DNA from 2 places in the Enterococcus faecalis genome. Region 2 is predicted to be linked to the other one. Evidence: a T-box and tRNA genes for the amino acid it is inferred to sense, from the RefSeq annotation. Region 2 holds a T-box; the other holds one or more tRNA genes.

Region 1 (4,057 bases), 450 kb from region 2:
AAGAAAATGATTCTTTAAAAACAGGAAATACTGATGAAAATAAAAAAAGCCAGGAATCCAAAGTAGATTCCAAACAAAAAAAGGAAGAAAAAAAATATGGTTTAAATGAAGACGTTGATCTATATTCAAATTCTAAAAAAGTTGGAAAAATTAAACTTACGAAAGTTTCTACTAATCAATCTGCATTTCCAGATTATATGATTAATCTAGAAGATTATGATACTAGCAAAATGATGGCAGTGACTTTTGATTATACCAATATTGCTATGGAAGAACCCTTTTTACCCCACTCTAATTATTTCCAAGCATATTCTAAGGATGGAAAAGCTTTACAATCATTTAATCAGCAAAATGGTCAAGATTATGTTTCTCAAGGTAGAACTGGAACATCTACAATTTACTTTGGGATACCAGTTGATGGCAATAGTTTTGACGAAGTGGAACTAGACCTTGTACCTACTGGCTCAGCAAAAATTGCGACATTTGATATAGCAGTTGGTCATTGATTAATAGCATATATGGAATATACACAAAAATGTCTAAGGAGCCTAACATTCTTTCAAGAAAGAATGTTAGGCTCCTTTTATTCAGACAATTTCAGCCACTCCTTGCGATTGCAATAGGACATAGTTTTTACAAAGACAAAATGATAAAGCAAACCGTAAGCTAGCCCCAACATATTTAACAAAATTCTTAAGTAAAGACTTGTTTCTAGCCCAAATATCATAGAAGCTGCCATGATAGCACCAACACAATTAAAAATCGTTTTACTTTTATAAGATGTGCATAAGCCTAAACAAAGTCCTCCTAAAATACCAAGTAGGTTCGTTGGTATATAAAATAACAAGATAGCCGATACTAGAGAACCAATAACGACCCCTATTATTCGTTCTTTTGCTCGTTCAGACAATTTAAACGTATCATACCCAGAAAATAATGACGAACTAGCAAATGTTGCCCACATAAAGCGGTCAATCTGAAGGTGCGTTCCTATAAAAAGTAATAAGCTAATGCCTAAAGCGTAATAACCAAACCAAATATTTCTTTGATTAAAAAAACCATTTTCTGTAACCATCTGTATAAAAGTAATCTCTTGATCCAATTTTTTATGTTTCACATGATAAACAAAAGCTAAAAGTAGATAAGCAAACACTAATACAAAGAAAGTTTGTTCTAATTGCTGAAACGATTGATAGTGAACCGTGCCAACTAAATATAAGTAGGAGAACGTATACAAGCCAGGATTACCCATTTTAGGGTTTTTACCAGTTAAGAAAAACAATGCCAGCAAGCAGATAAAATGAAGGCCCAATTGTAAAAATGATACAGAAATCAGTGAAATTAATGGACTAACACCTAGAATTGTTAACACGATTCCTAAACTAAGCAAGGCCTGTTTTTCCCTGTAGCCATATGAGACGAAACGGATACTCAACAGCAAACAAAATAATACAATTGAAAAAGGCGCTACAGCTTTTCCAAAGAAAAAAGTAATCGTCGACACCCATAAAATCGCAAACGAAACTAATAAGATATCCCTTATTAACAAGGCGCGCCAAAAATATCTCCGCTGTTTTTTAGTATCCGCTTGATGAATTTTTTGTTTTAAAATAAATGGATCTAACTGCAATAATTGATAAAAAGTCACCTAAAATCATCTCCTAAAAATCGACTCTTCTCAATTCATTATTCCAACTTTTCCTTCTATGAAATCAGAAGAAAAGTAGTTGTGACGAACATTTTACTACAACTTTTTTTCTGAATCAATACATGCTTTATTTCTTAATTCAATACCTCTCCCGATACGATTTGCTTACTTCATAAAAAATAAGCCTAGAAAAAATCAAAACGATTAATTCTAGACTCAAAATTAAATAACTGTTGAACAAAAGCTAGCGCTTTTTTACATAAACTTTTCCAACAGATCCATTTCTTTTTCTAATTCTTTTTCATCATACTTGTCATACTTACCAGCTTCGTGTGCAATTTTTTTAATCTCATGAATGGCTTTTTTTTCAACAATCCATTTCTTCATACTATGTTTTTTTGTATCCTCATCTAGCGAGCTCAACTCTTCTAAACTTGCATCCAATTTGTTCAAAACGTCGGCAATTTTTACTAATGCTTGCGCTTCTTTTTCTTCATAGTTTGACATAATAGACACCTCTTCTTAAGTATTTTTCTACTTTAAGTGTACGTCTCTGTCGTTTTATTTGCAACTAATAACTCAACTGCTTCTCAGTACGGAGGATAAGGGATTCGAACCCTTGCACGATGTTACTCGCCTAACGGTTTTCGAGACCGTCCCCTTCAGCCAAACTTGGGTAATCCTCCCTCTACATTCCATCTACAAATGAACATGTAATGAATCAAAAGATAAAAAGCCTAGACCCTTACACAACAAGGATTCTAGGCTCTATCTAAATAAATTATTTAGTTTCACGGTGTAAAGTAACTTTTCTTTCACGTGGGCAATATTTTTGTTTTTCTAAACGATCAGGATTGTTACGTTTATTTTTATTTGTTAAGTAGTTACGTTCTTTACAAGAAGTACACTCTAAAGTGATGTTTACGCGCATGTTTTCCCCTCCTACTAATAATTGATCTTTCCAAGAGATTTCTTAGACTTGAATATCATACCATTTTTTTTGTCATTTGACTACCCTTTTGGGCAAATTTGTAAAGTAGTTCTACTTTACAAATTTTATTTTTTGTACATTTCCATATACGCTTCTAAAACTTCTTTGGCAATCGTTTGATTTGGTTTGGAAGATTCATCATTTAAGTGTGGTAAAACAACGCTAATTGCAATTTCAGGATTTTCGTACGGCGCATAAGCCACCAAGTTACTATTAACCGTTGTATGGTTTACTCCATTAGCATCTGTTGCTTGCGTTTCGGCGGTCCCTGTTTTAGCAGCAATCGAAAACTTGTCTGATTTTAAACCACGTGCAGTTGTAAAAGGACTAGTTCCATTTACTACATTATAGAAACCTTGTTGAAGAATTCCTATCTGGTCTTCAGAAATATTCACCTTATTCAAAACTTTTGGTTCAATTTCTTTTAAAATTTTTCCTAAAGCTCCATTTTCATCATTGCCATAGATTCCTTCTACCACATGGGGTTGCACGCGGATACCATTATTTGCGACAGTGGAAACGTACTGTGCTAATTGTAACGCGCTATAGGTATCATATTGCCCAAAAGATAGGTCAAGAAGATTACCACCTTGTGGCGCAGAAGACGAATCCTTAAAGTCCTTGTTTTGAATTCCTGTTGTTTCTCCTGGTATATCAATTCCAGTTTTCGTTCCCATACCATATTCTGCAAAAGCTTTTCTTAATTCTTTAAAGACAGTGTCATCTCCTACTTCATAAGGGAAAATCATATTGGGATAATAATTCACACCCATCATTTTAAAGACTAATTTCATCATATAAGCATTCGAAGAATATTCTAACGCTTGCTCCGCAGTTAATTGCATGGTTGTTCCGCCAGAAGCATTCCACCAAGAAGCTTTTGGATTACTACCTGCTAGTAAAATAGCTTCATCTGTTAAAACGTCATTGCCTTTAATGACGCCTGTTTCATAACCAGCTGTTAAAGTACCTGCTTTCACAACTGATCCAGGAACTTCAGAATTCAAAATAGGTGCTAAAGGATTAGGTGTGACTTCTCCAGTTGCTAAATCATGATGAAATCCGGACATCGCTAAAATAGCACCTGTTTGAGGGTTCATAGCAACGACATATGCATTTTCTGAGTATGGTCCAATGGTTTTGACTATTTGTGAATAGTTTCGTTGTAAAATTTCATCAACTTTGTTTTGGAAATTTGAATCAATCGTTAATTTTAAGTTGGAGCCTTTTTCCCCTTTGGAAATTGGGGTTTGTGAAACAATCTTTCCGTTATTGTCTAAAACGACTTCTGATTTTGCTTTTTTACCTTGTAGTACGTCTTCATATTGTTTTTCTAAATAGCTAGTCCCGACACGGTCATTTCGTGCATAGCCTTTTTTCAAATATTCATCGACTTCTTCGGCTGGCAATCCTTGTTT
Region 2 (4,057 bases):
CAAGAACTTTTTTTAAAAAGTTTTTTAAGTTGTTTTGCTCGGTTGTTGTTGTCTGTTGTGACAACTTCTATATCTTATCATCTCGCTTGTTATTTGTCAACAACTTTTTTGTTGTTTTTTCAAACTTTTTTCGAGAGATTTGAAATCAAGAATTGTTATTTAATTATTGATTTCTGAATCGCTCAGCTGTGTGACTCGCCTTGCGACATGTAATAATATACCAAGATTTCAAGCATTGGTCAATCATTATTTTCACTTTTTTTAAACTTTTTTTCAATACCGATTATTATGATTGGTATAGGTATTTTCGTTCGTTTTTTACCCCCTTTCATCCTTTTTTGGCTATAGTTTATTAACTTTTAGCAAAATCTTCTAAATTTATCGTAATATATCAAGGATTTTGTCCTTTTTAGCAATTATTTGTTAAAATATGGAAAAGAGATTTTTTTATATATGGAGGAAATGAACGCTTATGAAAATTTTAGTTGCAGATGATGATAAAGAAATTGTAGAACTATTGAGTATTTATATTCATAATGAAGGATACGAAGTCGTGAAAGCTTATGATGGAAAAGAAGCGTTATCCAAATTGCACACAACACCAGATATCGATTTATTAATCTTGGACATTATGATGCCAATCATGGATGGAATGGAAGTAGTGAAAGAACTTCGAAAAGAATCGCAAATTCCAATTATTATGTTAACAGCAAAAACAACCGATATGGATAAAATCAAAGGCTTAGTTGCTGGTGCAGACGATTATGTCACCAAGCCTTTCAATCCTTTAGAAGTAATGGCTCGGGTGAAGTCTATTTTACGTAGAAGCCAAATGCAATTAACCAAAGAAGAACCCGATGAATTAGAAGTCGGCCCATTAATGATTAATAAGGACTCTCACGAAGTCAAAACAATAGAAGGAAAAGAAATTCAATTAACCGCTCTTGAGTTTGGTATCCTCTATCTATTAGCTAGTCATCCAAATCGTGTGTTTAGTGCGGATGAAATTTTTGAGCGTGTGTGGCAACAAGAAAGTATTGTTTCTGCTAAAACCGTGATGGTTCACGTCAGTCATTTAAGAGATAAGATTGAAGAAGCAACTGGTGGAGAAAAAGTCATTCAAACAGTGTGGGGAGTTGGATATAAGATCGATGCTCGTTAAACCTAAAAAGATTGAAAAACAAAAACGAATTACCTTAACTTCTAAAGAAATCAGCGAGTTATTAGCAGAAGCAATTGTGACAATTGTTTTATTACTACTATTAAATGTCTCAATTATGTTCCTTTTAGGACAACTACTTAGTGAAAACTCGCTCTTAGCTGGTGTCATCTGGGCCACTAAGGATGCGGTCGCTAAAGAATTAAATACTGATTTGTTTTGGAGCTGGAATAAATTTGTCTTACCTATTTTCTTTTTAGTAGATGCAGCTGTTCTCTATTGGCGCTTAATTCGTCGCTACCACCAAATGCAATTGCGTCATATTATCAGTGAGTTACATTACATCGCTGATGGTAATTACAATCACCGCATTCCGTTTGAATTAAGTGGTGATTTAGCAAAAGTCGTGACGAGTATTAACGGTCTGGTGGATAGTACTGTCGCAGCCATTGAAGATGAACGGCGAATTGAAAAATCAAAAGATGAATTAATTACGAATGTCAGTCATGATATTCGGACACCGTTAACTTCTATTATTGGTTATCTGGGATTGATTGAAGATCGTCAATTTCATAGCCAAGAAGATTTACTGAAATATACGCATACCGCTTACGTCAAAGCGAAACAAATGAAATTATTAGTTGATGATCTTTTTGAATATACAAAAGTCCGTCAACCAAGTGTACCGATTCATACGACGACTTTTGATATGGCACAATTAATTGAACAGCTTGCTGCCGATTTTGAATTGGAAGCGAAAAAGATTAATATGCAAATCCAAGTAAAAGCCAATCCAGCTTCTTTAATGATGGAAGGCGATACAGAAAAACTAGTCCGAGTCTTTAACAACCTTCTTTCAAACGCTTTGAAATATGGCAAAGGCGGCCATCATATTGTGATGGAAGTAGACAAAGTCGGCACCGAAGCAATTATTGCTGTTCGCAATGATGGACCAGCTATCCCTAAACATTCTTTAGATCAGTTGTTTGACCGCTTCTATCGTGTCGAAGAATCCCGATCACAAGAAACGGGGGGTACTGGTTTAGGTCTGGCTATTGCACAAAGTATTGTCGCTTTACATGGTGGATATATTTATGCGAAGTCTGATCAAAAGTGGACTTCCTTTATTATTCATCTACCCTTACAGCGTACCAACAAGAAATCAGAGAGTTAATTGACATCCCTGAACTTTTTCGGTATTCTATAGAAAAGAGAAAACTAAGAGAAAAAGTATTTATGGCACTGAATTCCAGAGAGTTTGCGGGGGTGCGAGCAAACATTCATCTATAAAGAAGTCCGTCTCTTCCAGGTGTCCAGCGAAATAAGTTGGAACGGTCTGCAGCCGTTATCTGCAAATCAAGGGCAGTAACATTACTGAACTTGGGTGGTACCGCGAGATTTCCAGTCATTTCGTCCCAAGAATATTTATTTTTGGGGTGAGATGGCTTTTTTGTTGTTTTCTACAACAGTTATTATTGATTATGTACTAATTTTAAGGAGGAAAAAATATGTTAGATGTAAAAATGATGCGTCAAAATTTTGACGAAGTAAAAGCAAAGCTACAAACCCGTGGTGTGAAAGAAGAAATCTTAGTGGAATTTCTGCGTTTAGATGAAAGTCGCCGTGATTTATTAGTCAAAGTCGAAGAAATGAAAAAATACCGGAACGATGTGTCTGCTGAAATTGCTCAATTAAAACGGAACAAAGAAGATGCAACGGCCAAAATCGCGGAAATGAAAGAAGTCGGCGGTAATATTAAAGCGTTAGATGCAGAAATTAATGCTATTGACGAAGAGCTACGTGGGATCACAACTACTTTACCGAACTTGCCAGATGATTCTGTGCCTGTTGGTGCTGGTGAAGAAGAAAATGTAGAAGTACGTCGTTGGAGTGAACCAAGAACTTTTGCTTTTGAACCAAAACCACACTGGGAAGTCGCTGAAAACTTAGGCATTCTAGATTTTGAACGTGGTGCCAAAGTAGCTGGTAGCCGTTTTGTTTATTACAAAGGCCTAGGTGCTCGCTTAGAACGTGCGTTATACAACTTCATGTTAGATTTACATGTTTATGAACATGGCTATACAGAAATGATTACGCCTTATATCGTTAATGACACCGCCATGTTCGGAACTGGCCAATTTCCTAAATTTAAAGAAGATGTCTTCCAATTACAAGATACGGATTTAACGTTAATCCCAACGGCGGAAGTCCCTCTAACCAATTACTACAACAATGAAATTTTAGATGGCAAGGATTTACCAATTTACTTTACGGCCTTGAGCCCTTCTTTCCGTTCTGAAGCTGGTAGCGCTGGTCGTGACACACGTGGGTTAATTCGTTTACACCAATTTAATAAAGTCGAAATGGTTAAATTTAGTGATGCAGAGCATTCTTATGAGGAATTAGAAAAAATGACGAATAATGCCGAAGAAATTCTGCAAAAACTGGGATTACCTTACCGTGTCATGGCTCTTTCAACAGGTGACATGGGCTTCTCAGCTGCGAAAACTTATGACTTGGAAGTTTGGATTCCCGCTCAAGAGACATACCGTGAAATCAGTTCATGCTCAAACTGTGAAGATTTCCAAGCGCGCCGTGCGATGATTCGTTACCGTGATGAAAATGATAAAGTCCAATATGCGCATACACTCAATGGTTCTGGTTTAGCCGTAGGACGGACAGTCGCTGCTATTTTAGAAAACTACCAAAACGAAGATGGCTCTGTAACTGTACCAGAAGTCCTAGTTCCTTACATGGGTAACCTAACAGTTATTAAATAAAGGGAAGATGAAGGTCGTTGTCTGATATCAGATAACGGCTTTTTTTCTATAGGAAAAGGAGCCTGTAACAAAAATCCAAAGTGATTTTTGTTACAGGTTTAAAAATTGATAAACGGCG

Evidence for each region. The T-box of region 2 lies ahead of serS (serine--tRNA ligase). A T-box ahead of a tRNA ligase gene usually reads a tRNA of that ligase, here a tRNA-Ser.
Region 1: it encodes a tRNA-Ser, which carries the amino acid that the T-box ahead of serS (serine--tRNA ligase) is inferred to sense. The anticodon was not compared.

The regions. Positions count from the first base shown of each region.
Region 1 covers NZ_CP118962.1:2,372,812-2,376,868, forward strand. The annotation lists gene PYW42_RS11710 (hypothetical protein) at 1-506, shown strand, start outside; gene PYW42_RS11715 (FUSC family protein) at 584-1,648, opposite strand; gene PYW42_RS11720 (hypothetical protein) at 1,904-2,155, opposite strand; tRNA gene PYW42_RS11725 (tRNA-Ser) at 2,245-2,334, opposite strand; gene rpmG (50S ribosomal protein L33) at 2,430-2,579, opposite strand; gene PYW42_RS11735 (peptidoglycan D,D-transpeptidase FtsI family protein) at 2,705-4,057, opposite strand, start outside.
Region 2 covers NZ_CP118962.1:2,819,323-2,823,379, forward strand. The annotation lists gene croR (response regulator transcription factor CroR) at 473-1,162, shown strand; gene croS (sensor histidine kinase CroS) at 1,152-2,333, shown strand; T-box leader at 2,374-2,580, shown strand; gene serS (serine--tRNA ligase) at 2,668-3,939, shown strand.